3 regions of the Methylobacterium sp. NFXW15 genome follow, and region 1 is predicted to be linked to each of the others. Evidence: predicted binding sites of a transcription regulator. Region 1 holds the regulator's gene; each other region holds the start of a gene.
The links. The regulator LexA, encoded in region 1, represses DNA repair genes until DNA is damaged. The targets are predictions, from matches to a motif close to TGTTCNNNNTGTGTTCNG.
Positions count from the first base shown of each region.

Region 2: a site for LexA is predicted at 3,823-3,840, ahead of J4O73_RS02815 (PA0069 family radical SAM protein). Genes of this name have one in related genera too.
Region 3: a site for LexA is predicted at 1,663-1,680, ahead of uvrA (excinuclease ABC subunit UvrA). Genes of this name have one in related genera too.

Region 1 covers NZ_JAGEKG010000006.1:44,554-48,438, reverse strand. The annotation lists gene J4O73_RS14700 (hypothetical protein) at 1-273, shown strand, start outside; partial or broken gene J4O73_RS14695 (ComEC/Rec2 family competence protein) at 533-1,876, shown strand; gene lexA (transcriptional repressor LexA) at 1,870-2,616, opposite strand; gene J4O73_RS14685 (OmpA family protein) at 2,816-3,415, opposite strand.
Region 2 covers NZ_JAGEKG010000001.1:584,122-589,560, reverse strand. The annotation lists gene J4O73_RS02840 (type III PLP-dependent enzyme) at 1-242, shown strand, start outside; gene J4O73_RS02835 (GNAT family N-acetyltransferase) at 370-918, shown strand; gene moaB (molybdenum cofactor biosynthesis protein B) at 1,023-1,565, shown strand; gene J4O73_RS02825 (amino acid permease) at 1,619-3,070, opposite strand; gene J4O73_RS02820 (hypothetical protein) at 3,218-3,721, opposite strand; gene J4O73_RS02815 (PA0069 family radical SAM protein) at 3,858-4,955, shown strand; gene J4O73_RS02810 (ribonuclease HII) at 4,962-5,439, opposite strand, start outside.
Region 3 covers NZ_JAGEKG010000016.1:54,670-60,108, reverse strand. The annotation lists gene uvrA (excinuclease ABC subunit UvrA) at 1-1,541, opposite strand, end outside; gene J4O73_RS23130 (MFS transporter) at 1,803-2,966, shown strand; gene J4O73_RS23125 (cupin domain-containing protein) at 2,970-3,398, opposite strand; gene J4O73_RS23120 (zinc-binding alcohol dehydrogenase family protein) at 3,409-4,428, opposite strand; gene J4O73_RS23115 (winged helix-turn-helix transcriptional regulator) at 4,526-4,885, shown strand; gene J4O73_RS23110 (methyl-accepting chemotaxis protein) at 4,983-5,439, shown strand, end outside.

The DNA.
Region 1 (3,885 bases):
GGCGACCGCCCAGCATCAGTCAAGCTGGTTGCGCGATGGACGGGAGCCGGCGAGAGGACCGTCAAAAACTGGTTTTCGGGATCTTGCGCGCCACGTGGCCATCATTTTCGCGGCCTCGTCCAACATTGTCCGGAAATGCTAGAGGCGTTTCTTAACTCCGCCGGTCGCGCAGACCGGTTCGCCTTTACCCGGGTTGAGGAGGCACGCCAGCGACTTCGCCAAGCTCTCGCAGTTCTGGATTTGATGGCGCAAGACGAAAACTCACCAACCTAACCGCAGCACGCGCGGTCTGACCAACTTCCTGCGAAGACATGTCGTAGCGCGTCGTTACAGCTCGCTGCCACGCCTTCTGGGTGTGGCAGCGAGGTCTGCAGGCTTTCGCGCTGGCAGTCCTACAACCCTGCACAAACTCAGAAGCCCGACGAAGCTCGCGGTACCTGTGCGCACCTACGACAGCGGCTACGGGAAGCTCGCTCTCGACCAACCGCAACGCTCAGCCACGCGACCTAATCGCCGGCCAACACGCAACATTGTTGTGTCGATCTCGGGCCTGCACATGGTGCTGGCGGCGGGCGTGGTGTTCTGGCTCGTCCGGGCCCTGCTCGCCCTGGTGCCGCACCTCGCACTGCTCTGGCCCATCAAGAAGATCGCGGCCGGGGCGGCCATGGCGGGGGCGACCGCCTATTGTGCCTTTTCCGGCTGGGACATCGCCGCCGAGCGCAGCCTCATCATGACGCTCATCATGCTGGGGGCGATCCTCGTGGACCGTCCCGCCCTGTCCCTGCGCAACCTCGCGCTCGCGGCCCTGGTCTGCCTCGCGCGCGAACCGGAGGCCCTGCTCGGCCCGAGCTTCCAGATGTCCTTCGGTGCCGTGGCGGGACTCGTCGCCTGCGCACGACTCATCGATGGCAGGCTGTTCCTCAGCCCCGGCGCAGGCCGGGTCGGACGAGTGGCGGGCGTCGTCGCACGGGGGATCGTCGGCACGCTGGCCACGACCCTCGTCGCACAGGTCGCGACAGCCCCCTTCGCGACCTACCATTTCCAGACGGTTCAGCCCTTCGGCGTACTCGGCAACGCCCTGACACTCCCCCTCGTGTCACTGGTCGTGATGCCCTGCGCCGTGCTCGGGACAGTGGCCTATCCCTTCGCCCTCGATCACCCCGTCTGGTGGGTGATGGGGCAAGCGGTGGCCGGGATGCTCGCCATCTCCGAATGGATCGCCGGTTTCGGACGCTCCGTGCTGGTGGTGCCCGCCTTCGGCACCGGGGCGCTGCTGCTGCTGGCGGCGGCGCTCCTGCTGGCCACGTTGCCCGCCTCGCGCCTGCGCCGCTTGGCCCTCCTACCGGCCCTGGCCGGGCTCGCCCTCGCGGCCTTTCCGCAACGGCAGGATCTCTATGTCGATCGCCAGGGGACGGGCGCTGCCCTGCGCGGCGCGGACGGACACCTCACCCTGCTCGGCAAGCCCTCGCGCTTCGTTCTGGAGCAATGGCTGAAGGCCGATGGCGACGATCGCCGGGCCGCCGACCTCCTCGCCGCGTCCCAACCGGGCCGCTGCGACCGCCTCGGCTGCACCGCCCACCTCACGGATGGACGGGCGATCGCGCTGGTGAAGGACAGCCGCGCCTTCCCCGAGGATTGCGCCCGCGCGGCCATCGTCATCACGGCGCTGACGGCCCCGTCGAGTTGCGCAGCGCCCCTCATCCTCGACCGGCGACGCCTGTCCGATCAGGGCGCCGCCTCGCTAAGCCTGAGTGGCGGCTCCCTCGCGCCGCTCCACGCCCATGCGTCCGGACGCCATCCACCCTGGCGACCCACCCCCGCCGCAAAGCCCGCCGAGGAGACGCCGCCGGAGTGGGAGTCCCCCGTCGATCAGTAACGCCGCACGAGGCTGACGAGGCGGCCCTGGATCCGCACCCGGTCCGGTCCGAGCACGCGGGTCTCGTAGGCCGGGTTCGCGGCTTCGAGAGCGATGGAGGAGCCGCGCCGACGAAGACGCTTGAGGGTCGCCTCCTCATCGTCGATCAGCGCGACGATGATGTCGCCGGTATTGGCCGTCTCCTGCTTGCGGATGACCACGAGGTCACCGTCGAGGATGCCGGCTTCGACCATCGAATCGCCTCGCACCTCCAGGGCGTAATGCTCGCCACCCGCCAGGAAGTCCGGCGACATGGTGACGGAGTGGCTCTGGTTCTGGATGGCAGCGATGGGCGTGCCCGCCGCAATCCGCCCCATGACGGGAATCGAGACCCCCCGGAATTCCTCGTAGGCCCGTGGCTGGGCCGGGGCAGGGGAGGCAGGCGGCTGCTTGGACAGACCGCCCTCGACCACGCTCGGGGTAAACCGGCGCGGCTCCGGTGCCGAGGCGGCGGCAGCCTCGGCGGCCTCCGGACCACGCCCGAGGGCGTCCGGCAGGCGGATCACCTCGATCGCCCGCGCCCGATTGGGAAGACGGCGCAGGAAGCCCCGCTCCTCCAGCGCGGTGATCAGACGGTGGATTCCGGATTTCGACTTGAGATCGAGAGCGTCCTTCATCTCGTCGAACGAGGGCGGCACCCCACATTCCTGCATCCGCTGCTGGATGAAGCGTAGGAGGTCCAGCTGCTTACGCGTGAGCATGATCAGGTCTCGCAGAATGGCGGCGGGCGCGTTGAAACAAATCGCGAACACGTTAAGCGTTCCGCAAGTGTTCTGCAAGAGACAAGCTTGGCATTAAGGGTGGCGGGCGGATTTTCGTCGGTGGCGGCGTGTCATCGCTCGTTGGCGTGTCGCCGACCGGATGGATGCTGCCAGCGTCGTCGCGAACCGTCGGCCGCCCTCACGGCTGCCGGGTGATCAACACCTCGACACGGCGGTTGCGCGCGCGGCCTTCCGGCGTCGCATTCTCGGTGATCGGCTCGTCCGCGCCGCGCCCGCCGACAGTGATCCGTCCGGTCTCCGAGAGGGCAGGGCGGATCAGGGCGGCCACCGCCTCCGCACGCGCGAGGGACAGCGCCTGATTGTCCCGGAAGATCCGCGCCGACCGGATTGGCTGATCGTCCGTGTAGCCTACGATACGCACCGGCCCCTTTTCGGCCTGAACCACGTCGGCAATTTTGCGTAGGATCGCCAGACTGGCCGGTATGACGTGCGGCTCGCCGGAGGCGAAGACGACGCCGTTGCTGATGCGCACGGCGATCCAACTGCCGAACGGCTCCACTGCCACGGATCCGGCGGCGATCTCCTCGGCGAGGGCCGCTCGGATCCGGTCCAGCTGGCTGGGCTTCGAGCCAAGCGACACCGTGATCTGCGTGGGTACGTCGACCTTCGGCGCGGGAAGCATTGACGGAAAGATGAGCGCCAATAGACAGACAAGACCCACAATCATGATGCTATAGCAACCGATCTGAAAATATCGATATCGAATATTCGCACTCAACTGCCATTACATCCTATGCCAACCGCCGGCGCCGACGATACCGCCGAAGAAGCGAGCCGGGGACGATCGAACCGTCTTCCCGCAATGTAAGTCCCTTATGCCTGCGCATCATCCATGTAAGTTTTGTGACGCATCACGCATTTGAGATACAACCAAAGAATTTGTTATCAAAATTCTAGATACATTAAGTTGCGTTGTTTTGATCTGACTACACGGATTATACGCAAAACAGATTTTTTGTATCAGCCACCGAATTTCATAATGCCGGTGATTGCCGTGAGAGTTGCATTTGATACTAAGTTGCTCAATAATGTTGTTATATCTGGTAGATTATAGACTAAATAGCCAAATTTACGACTACTAATCCAAATTTTGATATGGATCTGTCGGCCTAAAAGCCTGTTCGTCACAGCAACGTCATCGAATGTGGACAGTGGGTTCGAAAGGACAGGTGGGCAGCTTCCAACGAC
Region 2 (5,439 bases), on a different contig from region 1:
TGGACGAGGCGATCCGCTACCCGATCCGCACCCGTCATGACGGCGAGCGGACCGAGCCCTGCGTGATCGCCGGCCCGACCTGCGATTCGGTCGACGTGCTCTACGAGCGTCAGCACTACCCGCTGCCGGTCTCGCTCTCGATCGGCGACAAGGTGCTGATCGAAGGCACGGGCGCCTACACCACGACCTACGCGGCGGTGGCCTTCAACGGCTTTCCCCCGCTTCAGCAGATCGTGATCTGATCCCACACGGATTCCGGGACCGTTCAGGCCCCGGACTTCATTTCTTCCGAGTGCCGGACGGGCGGCCCATGAGCCAGCCCGCGAGGATTGTCGCTGCTCCCGCTGAACACCCTGGGAGGGGACGGTCATGATCGAGATCCGCGCGGAATTCCCCCACGATGTGCCGGCGCGCGAGCGCCTGCTGGACGTGTGCTTCCCCGGCAACCGCCGGGCCAAGACCTCCGAGCGCCTGCGCGAGGGGCGTCTGCCCGCGCGCGGGCTCGCCTTTGCCGCGACGCGCCGGGGTCGGCTCGTCGGCACCTTGCGCCTGTGGCATGTCGAGGCGGGCGAGGGGGGCCCCGCGCTGCTGCTCGGGCCGCTCGCGGTGGATCCGGCGGTGCAGGGCCAGGGGCTCGGCTCGGTGATGATGCAGGCCGCCATCGGCCGGGCCGAGGCGCTGGGCCACGGCGCGATCCTGCTCATGGGCGATGCGCCGTACTACGCGCGCTTCGGTTTCCGGGGCGACCTCGCCGCCGGCCTCGCCATGCCGGGCCCGTTCGAGCGCACCCGGTTCCTGGGCCTCGAACTGCGTGAGGGGGCGCTGGCGGGCGCACAGGGCATCTTGCGGGCAACGGGTCTGCCCGAGCCGATGGCCGCGCCCGCCGCCGGAACGGCTGCGCGACGACACGCGGCCTGATCCGGCCGCTCCCACGCCCTGACAAACCTTTCCGTCCTTGCGAGCGCAGCGAAGCCTTTTCGGAGGGGGTGGTTCGGCGGGCGCCGGAGAGCCATAATCCTTCCATGTCCGACGCCTCGACCGCCCGCCGCTTCATCCCCTTAGGGATCGCGGTGCTCACCGTCTCCGATACGCGCTCGCTCGATGACGACCGATCGGGCGATACCCTCGCCGGGCGGTTGACCGAGGCGGGCCACCGCCTCGCGGGCCGTGCCATCGTGCCCGACGAGGTGGCGCGGATCCGGGGGCAGGTGGAACAATGGATCGCCGACCCGGCCGTCGACGTGGTGCTGACCACGGGCGGCACCGGCTTCACCGGACGGGACGTGACACCCGAGGCGCTGGAGCCCCTGTTCGAGAAGCGGATGGACGGCTTCTCGGCGGTGTTCCACCGCATCTCCTACGACAAGATCGGCACCTCGACCCTGCAATCGCGGGCGACCGCGGGCGTGGCGGGCGCGACCTACATCTTCGTGCTGCCCGGCTCCCCCGGCGCCTGCCGGGACGCCTGGGACGGCATCCTCGGCCAGCAGCTCGATTACCGCCACCGGCCGTGCAACTTCGTCGAGATCATGCCCCGCCTGGACGAACATCTGCGGCGGGGGTGAGGTCCCGCTACTCTGGATTGCTTCGCTCCGCTCGCAATGACGGGACGCTCGGGCTAGGCCGTCGTCCCGTTCTTCTTGCGAAGCACCGAGTGCTTCCGCCCGTAGACGAAGTAGACGACGAGGCCGATCGCCATCCAGATCACCAGACGCAGCCATGTATCGAGGGGCAGGCCGGCCATCAGGAGCAGGCAGAAGCCGATGCCGAGGATCGGCACCAGCGGTACGGCCGGAACCTTGAAGGGGCGCTTCATCCCCTTTTCCGTGCGGCGCAGGTGAATCACCGCACCGCAGACGAGGCAGAAGGCGGCGAGCGTGCCGATGCTCACCATCTCGCCGAGGATGTGGATCGGCACCAACGCCGCCACCAGCGCGACGCAGGCGCCGATCAGCGCCTGGCTGCGATATGGCGTCTGGTAGGTCGGGTGGACGTGGGAGAAGATCTTCGGCAGCAGCCCGTCCGAGGCCATGGTGTAGAAGATCCGGCTCTGACCGTAGAGCAGCACGAGGATCACGGTGGTGAGGCCGGTGAGCGCCCCGAGCTTGATCAGCGCCCCGAACCAGCCGATCCCGATGACGTCGACGCCCTTGGCGATCGGATCGGGCACGTTCAGGTCCTTGTACGGGACAAGGCCGGTGAGGACCGCCGCGACCAGCACGTAGAGGATCGTGCACACGGCGAGCGAACCGAGGATGCCGATGGGCATGTCCTTCTGCGGCCGCTTGGCCTCTTGCGCCGCCGTCGAGACCGCATCGAACCCGATGAAGGCGAAGAACACGACACCCGCCCCGCGCAGAATGCCACTGTAGCCGTAATGGCCGAAGGTGCCATCGTTCTCGGGGATCAGCGGGCTCCAGTTCGCGGATTTGGTGTAGCTCCAGCCGAGCCCGATGAAGGCGAAGACGACCGCAAGCTTCACCGCCACCATGATGTTGTTGAACCGGGCCGATTCCTTCGTGCCACGCATCAGCATCAGCGTCAGCACGGCCACGATCAGCACGGCGGGCAGGTTGAACAGAGCGGTGCCGCCGCCCTCGATCTCGGTGCCCGGCGCATGGGCGAACCGGGCCGGGATGATAATGCCGACATCCTTGAGGATGCTCGTCATGTAGCCCGACCAGCCGACCGCCACGGTCGCCGCGCCCATCGCGTATTCGAGGATCAGGTCCCACCCGATCAGCCACGCGAAGAACTCGCCGAGCGTCGCATAGGTGTAGGTGTAGCTCGACCCCGCCACCGGGATCAGCGCGGCCATTTCCGAGTAGCACAGGCCCACGAAGGCGCAGGCGATGCCGCCCAGCACGAAGGAGAGCATGATGCCCGGCCCCGCATACTGCGCGGCGGCCGTGCCGGTGAGCACGAAGATGCCCGCGCCGATGATGGCGCCGATGCCCATGGCCGTGATGGAGAGCGCGCCCAGCGAACGCGAGAGGGTCTGCGACTCGGCCTCCCCACCGGCGACGATATCGTCCACCGACTTTCGCGCCATCAGGTTGGAAGCTTCCATCGGCGTCATCCCAAAAGCGGTGCCGCCGGCTTGGCAGCGGATCGTTGCCGGCAACTGAGCAAGTTTCGGGCTGTTCCGCCAGGGAGGCGCGCGAGAATTACATTTGATGGGCTTTTGAGAAGAGTTTTCGCCCGGCCGATGATCAGTTCAGGACCGGTCAATCCGCGCATGCAGGGCACGGACCCGCAGCCGCTTCGTCCGGCCGGACAGGTCCTCCCGCCGCACCACATCCCCCGCCCGGATCGTCCGCGTGCCGAACAGTCTGTCGAGGCGGTTACGGAGACGGCGCAGGGGCTCGGGGCGGTCGAGGCGGCCGATCCCGATCTCGGGTTTGGCCATGCCGACGAACCGGTCGAGGGTGCGGATCCAGCCCTCTGCAGGTACGTCGCCCGCGTCGAGGCAGAAGATCCAGTCGCGCCGCGCAATCGCTGCGCCGGCGCCGAAGGGATCATGGCCCGTATGTACCACCAGCACCGCGCCGGTCGCCTCCGCGACGGTCGCCACGGCAGGGACCTCACGGGGCACGACGATGATCGCGTCGCCGACAAGGCCGCCCGCCACGCCCGACACGAGGGCGCTGAGCGTGTCGGCCAACCGGTCGATCGCATCCGGGTCGGCCGGATCGTCCAAATGGGTCACGGCGGAGAGCATGCGGGGCGCATACCCGATTTTGCGCAAGGATAAACGCACTTCCCGCGCCACGGGCCGCAAGTCTCTCCGTTTGCCCGCATTTTCCGCAGACTTGCTCCAGTCGTTCGTGTTATGTTCCTGAAGCCAGCGAGGCTTCATGCGTCAAGATTCGCCGATCACCCTGCGCCTGACCAAGAGCATGCCCCTGCCCGAGGGCCGGAAGGGGCGGGGTGCCACGGCAAATCCGACCGGCCGGTTCGAGACTGCCCGGCGGGAGGCTTTCGATGATGGGTGGGAGAGCGAGGCGCCCACGCCCCTTCGGACGGAGGTTCGGCCGGAGCGGACGGCCTCGATCATCGCCAGGAACACCTCGCCGGATATCCCGTTCGACCGGTCGCTCAACCCGTATCGCGGCTGCGAGCACGGCTGCATCTACTGTTACGCGCGGCCAACCCACGCCTATCTCGGCTTGTCTCCGGGGCTCGACTTCGAATCGCGCCTGTTCACCAAGCCGGAGGCGGCACGGCTGCTGCGGAAGGAATTGTCGGCGCCGGGCTACCGGCCGGAGACGATCGCACTCGGCACCGCCACCGATCCCTATCAGCCGATCGAGCGGGAGTACCGCCTCACCCGTGCCGTGCTGGAGGTGCTGGACGAGGCCCGGCATCCGGTCGGTGTGACCACGAAATCAGATCTCGTGCTGCGCGATCTCGATCTTCTCTCGAGGATGGCCGCACGCAATCTCGCCCTCGTCGCGATCTCCCTGCCGACCCTCGATCCGGCCCTGTCCCGGCGGCTCGATCCCCGCGCGCCGCGTCCGGAGAAGCGGCTCGCGGCCATGCGCGCCCTGGCGGAGGCGGGGGTGCCGGTGATGGTCAACATCTCGCCGATCATCCCCGGCCTCACCGATCACGAGATCGAATCGGTGTTGGAGGCTGCGCGTGCGCAGGGGGCGAGCCGGATCGGCCACGCTCTGCTGCGCCTGCCCGGCGAGGTGAAGGATCTCGTGGCCGATTGGTTCGCGGAGCATTACCCCGAGCGCCGGGAGCGCGCCCTCGCGCTCTTGCGCCAGTCGCGTGGCGGCAAGGAGAATGACTCGCGCTTCGGCCACCGCTTCCGGGGCGAGGGACCCTATGCCGAGATGATCGGCCAGCGGGTCCGCCTCGCGGGCAGAAGGCTCGGGTTCTCGTTCGGGCGCATGGCCCTGAACACGGACGATTTCCGGCCGGCGGGGGCGCAGCTCAGCCTGTTCTGAGCCGCTTTACCCGAACGTCTTTGTGAAGCTCACCCGGTGGTGCGCGCTGCGGCCGAGGGTAGCCAGACCTTGGCGGTGGAGAGCCGTGCCGTAGCCGACATTGCGCTCCCAACCATAGCCGGGATGGGCGCGGGCCAGCCGCCGCATGAACGCGTCGCGCATGACCTTCGCGACGATGGAGGCGGCGGCGATCTGCGGCACCAGCCGCTCGCCGCCGATTACCGCCTTCCCCGAGAAACCCGAAAGGGCATCGCGCCCATCGACGTAGACCGGCGCGTCGATCGCAAGCTTGCGCACCGCCCGCGCCATGGCGTCGAGGGTCGCGGCGCGGATGTTGATCCGGTCGATCAATGCGGGCGAGCCCGCTGCGAGGGCGACCCGCCCATACCGCCGGATCAACGGGGCCAGCCGGTTGCGCACGGGCTCCGGCAGCTTCTTGCTGTCGTCCAAGGCGCCGAGGAGATCGGGCGGGATGGAGGCGGGG
Region 3 (5,439 bases), on a different contig from region 1:
TTGGCGGTCAGCTTCTCGGGCAGGTCGGCGAACCATTGGTGCGCCTTGCTCACCGACAGGCCGGTCACCTCGGCGATGTCGTGCATCGCCACCTTCACCGCCAGCGCCTCGGGCTTGAGCCGCTTGCCTTCGCATGCCGCACACGGCGTCTCGCTCATGAAACGCCCGATCTCTTCGCGCACCGCGTCGGAATCGCTCTCCTTGTAGCGGCGCTCCAGATTCGGGATCACGCCTTCGAAGGGCTTGTTGACCGAATACCGGCGCAGGCCGTCGTCGTAATAGAAGCGGATCGGCTCCCGTCCGGAGCCGTGCAGCACCACGGCTCGGTCGGCCTCCCTCAGCTTGCCCCAGGGCGTCGTGGTCTCGAATCCGAAATGGGCGGAGAGCGCATCGAGCGTCTGCCCGTAATAGGGCGAGGTCGATTTCGCCCAGGGCGCCACCGCCCCGCGCTTCAGGCTCAAGCCGGGATCGGAGATGACCAGTTCGGGATCGATCCGCATCTCATGGCCGATGCCGCTACAGGTGGGGCAGGCGCCGAACGGATTGTTGAACGAGAACAGCCGCGGCTCGATTTCGGCGATGGTGAAGCCGGAAACGGGACAGGCGAAGCGCGAGGAAAAGGTGATCGACTGCGCCTCCTCGCCCTCCGCGACATCGGCGAACACGATCTCCGCGATGCCATCCGCGAGGTCGAGGGCGGTTTCGAACGAATCCGCGAGACGCGAGGCGATGTCGTCCCGCACCACGATGCGGTCCACCACCACGTCGATGTCGTGCTTCAACTTCTTGTCGAGCTTGGGCGCGTCGTCGATGGCGTAGAACTCGCCGTCGATCCGAAGCCGCTGGAAGCCCTTCTTCTGGAACTCCGCGATCTCCTTGCGATATTCGCCCTTGCGGCCCCGAACCACGGGGGCGAGCAGATAGAGGCGAGTCTTCTCCGGCAGGGCAAGAACCCGGTCGACCATCTGGCTGACGGTCTGGCTCTCGATGGGCAGCCCCGTGGCGGGGGAGTAGGGGATTCCGACCCGCGCCCACAGCAGGCGCATGTAATCGTAGATCTCGGTAACGGTGCCGACCGTCGAGCGCGGGTTCTTCGAGGTGGTCTTCTGCTCGATGGAAATGGCCGGCGAAAGCCCGTCGATCTGATCGACATCGGGCTTGGCCATCATCTCAAGGAACTGACGGGCATAGGCCGACAGCGACTCGACGTAACGGCGCTGGCCCTCGGCATAGATCGTGTCGAAGGCGAGGGACGACTTGCCCGAGCCGGACAGGCCCGTGAACACCACCAACCGGTCCCGGGGGATCGTCAGGTCCACGTTCTTCAGGTTGTGCTCGCGGGCGCCGCGCACGGAGATGACCCGCGAGTCCCGCGCTGCGGGCCCGGCCGAGTCGAACAACTTCTCCAGCTTTGCGTCGATCGCCGCCTCGGCCTTCACCGACTGGGCGGGAGGCGCCTTCACCGCGCTCTTCCGCGCCGCAGGGCGGGAAGTCTCGGTTTCGGCGGCCTGCTTCTGGGCTCCGGCACGGGCTCTGGCCATGAGGGCGGCGGTCTTTCGAGGCGTCGACGCGGAAGGGGACAGCGCCCGGCGAACCGGCCGCGACACCGGCTCATGTCGATCCCCGCAGGCCGATGGCGGATCCGTCCCCGCGGGAGCTTGCTAGAACGAAAAGGGTACGCGGGCAACCGTGAAAGCCGCATTCGTCGTCGCGCAAGGCAGACGGGCGCGCGCCCTCATTGCCGGGAGAAATGCCACGGCCCAACTAGGCCGGGTCCCTCCGAATCGCGAAAAACGGTGCCGATGCCCGCTCTCTCCGCGACCGACTCGCCCTCCGCCCATGCCGATCGTCATCGCGCGGACGTCTGGTCCACCCGCTTTCTCTTTCTGATCGTCGGACTCGGCACCGCCGCATGGGCGCCACTGGTCCCTCATGTGAAAGCGCAGGCGGCATTGGGTGAGGCACAGCTCGGCCTGCTGCTGCTCTGTCTCGGGATCGGCTCGATCGCGGCGATGCCGCTCGCCGGGGCAGCTGCGGCGAAGGTCGGCCTGCGCCCGGTGCTCATCGCCGGAACGGCGGCGATCGGCCTCGCCCTACTGGTGCTCGCGCATGCGGATGCCGTGGCTGTGCTCGCACCCGCCTTGCTCCTGTTCGGGGCCGGGATGGGAGCGATCGATTGTGGCATGAACCTCCAGGCCGTCGCCGTCGAGAAGGCGAGGGGGCGTCCCATGATGTCGGGATTCCACGGGCTCTATAGCCTCGGCAGCCTTGTCGGGGCGCTGGCGGCCGGGGCGCTGCTCTTCGCAGGCCTCGGCATCGGCACGACGACATGGCTCGCGGTCGCGGCCATCGCGCTCTTGTTCGCCGCATCCTGGCCCGGCATCCTGGCGCGCACCACGACAGCGGAGGGCCCCGCCTTCGCCGTTCCGCGCGGGACGGTGCTGGTCATCGGCATCCTGTGCTGCATCGTGTTCCTGACCGAAGGCTCCGTTCTCGATTGGAGCGCCGTGTTCCTGTCGCAGAGTCGCGGGCTCGATCCGGCGCGGGCGACCCTCGGTTACGCGGCCTTCTCGGTGACGATGACGGCGGGACGGCTCGCGGGAGACGGGATCGTCGCCCGGCTAGGGCGCTCGCGCGTCGTCGTGCTCGGCGGGCTTTGCGCCGCCGCCGGTCTCGCGCTCTCCGTCCTCGTCCCGGCCTGGGAGGCGGCGCTCGCGGGCTATGCCTTGATCGGCGCGGGCTGTGCCAACATCGTGCCGGTGCTCTTCACCGCCGCCGGTCGGCAGGACGTAATGCCGGCGAGCGTTGCCGTCCCCGCCGTCACGACGCTCGGTTATGCGGGTGTGCTGGCCGGGCCGGCATTGATTGGCTTCATCGCGCAAGCCACGAGCCTGCCCTTCGCCTTCCTGATGGTCGCCGTCTTGCTCGTGGGCGTGGCGGTAGCCGGGCGGGTGATCCGATTCTGAGCCTCACCCGTCGGCGTTACGAGCCATGAAGGTCGCCGGGCTGCCATCCTCCTCGTTGACGAAGACGATGTCGGTCGGCTCACGGCGGGGGGTATCGATCGACAGGAACACGACCGGCTCGCCGGGCTCGATCGCCGGCATCGCATGGACGGTGCCCTTCTCGAAGAACAGCAACTGCCCCGCCGCGAAGGGCGCGACCGTCGCCGGATCGCGCATCCAGAACGTGCCCCGGCCGGACAGGCAATACAGGTACTCGTCGCAGGTCCGGTGAAAATGCGGCGGGGTCGGCCGGTACACCCGGAAGACCCGCGCGCTCGCAGCGGGACGGTCGGTCAGGTAGGTGTCGACCAGCAGGGTCGCCGCACTTGGCGGCAAAGCGGCGGCGATGGCCGCCACGTCGAAGATGCCGGTCCCGTCCGCCGTCTCGCCCATCTGGCCCTCCCTACGCGCCGAAGCCTTCGAGGACGATCTTGCCCTTGGCCCGGCCCGACTCGATCAGTTCGTGGGCTCGCTTGAGGTTCCGGGCGTCGATCCGCCCGTAATGCTCACCGAGGGTCGTGCGCAGGCGCCCGGCATCGACGAGGCGCGAGACCTCATTGAGCAACCGTCCCTGCTCGGCGATGTCGGCGGTGCCGAACATCGAGCGCGTGAACATCAGCTCCCAGTGAAGGGACAGGCTCTTACGCTTGAGGAGCGAGACATCGAGGCTCGCCGGATCATCGATCAGGGCGAGCCGCCCCTGAGGGGCGATCAAGGCGCCGATCTCGGACAGGTGCAGGTCGGTGTTCGTCGTCGAAAAGACGAGGCCCGGCGCGCCGATCCCGAGGGCCGCCACTTCGGTGGAGAGCGGCTTGGCGTGATCCACGACATGATGGGCGCCGAGGTCGCGGCACCACTGCGCCGTCTCCGGCCGCGAGGCCGTGGCGATCACGGTCAGGTCGGTAAGCTGGCGGGCGAGCTGAATCGCAATCGAACCGACGCCTCCGGCACCGCCGACGATGAGCAGGGCCGGGGGAGCGCCCGGGACGGGCTTGGCCACGTCGAGACGGTCGAACAGGGTTTCCCAGGCCGTGATCGCCGTAAGGGGCAGGGCGGCGGCTTGCGCCCAATCCAGGCTCCGTGGCTTGCGCCCGACGATGCGGGAATCGACACAGTGATACTCGGCATTCGTCCCCGCCCGGGTGATGTCGCCCGCGTAGAAGACCGCCTCGCCCACCGCGAACTCCGTCACCTCCGGGCCGATGGCGAGCACCGTCCCGGCTGCGTCCCAGCCCAGGATCTTGGCGTCACCCGCCTCCGGCTCGGCTCGCCGCCGGACCTTCGTGTCGACGGGGTTCACTGAGATCGCCTCGACCTTCACGAGCAGGTCGTGCGGGCCGGGCTCTGGCTGCGGCAGATCGAGATCGATCAAAGCCTCCGCATCGGTGATCGGCAGGGACTTGCGATATCCAACGGCGCGCATCGCGACCTCTCAAGAAGAACGCCGATGTGATGCCGTTCGTCTTTCTCCGGCGCAAGTACGCACATAAAAGGCCCATAGTGTCGAAAAGGATACCGCTATGCCCCGCATCCGCCGTCACCAGGGCCATTGCAGCCCCGGCTGCGCCGTCGAGGCGACGCTCCAGCTCATCGACGGCAAGTGGAAGGGCGTCATCCTCTACCACTTGCTTGAGGGGACACTGCGCTTCAACGAGATCCGGCGGCGACTGACGAGCGTCACGCAGCGCATGCTGACAACGCAGTTGCGTGAACTGGAGGCGGATGGGCTCATTGCACGGAAGGTTTACGCGCAAGTCCCGCCCAAGGTGGAGTATAGTCTGACCGAACGAGGCCGCTCCTTGGAACCAGTCATTTCCGCCCTGAAGGCCTGGGGAGACTTGCACGCCAACTCGGCCGATGATGTCGAGTTTGCCGCTTAATCAAGCAATTTGCATAAACTACCGCCTCCCCTCCGCAACCGTATGTTTATCAAGTTGAGACAGCATTCTACGCGCTGATCTTACTTGCGATTGCGCCATGGCTTTTCTTTCGACACTGCATTCCCGCATCCTCGCCGTTGCGCTTGCGCCCTGCCTCGCCTTCGCAGGGGCGGCCGGTGTCATGGTCTCGGATCAGTGGACGCGCCGCACCGAGATGGTGCGGGTCGAAACTCTCGTCGGGCTGGCCTCCCGGATCAGCGCCTTCGCTCACGAGGCTCAGCGGGAACGCGGCGCGTCGAGCCTCTTCCTCGCGGCCAAGGGCGCGCAGTTCGGGCCGGAATTGCAGGCACAGCGGTCACGGACCGATGCCGCTCTGACCGGCTTGAGCGATGCCGTCAGGGCCATTGACTTCACCGCCATGGGCGGCACCGCCGCCGCTACCGCCAAGGACTTCACCGAACGGCTCGACGGGCTCACCGCCCAGCGCAAGGCGGTGGACGGCTTGTCCATCCCCGCGCCTCAGGCGGCTGGCCACTATACCGGCCTGATCGGAG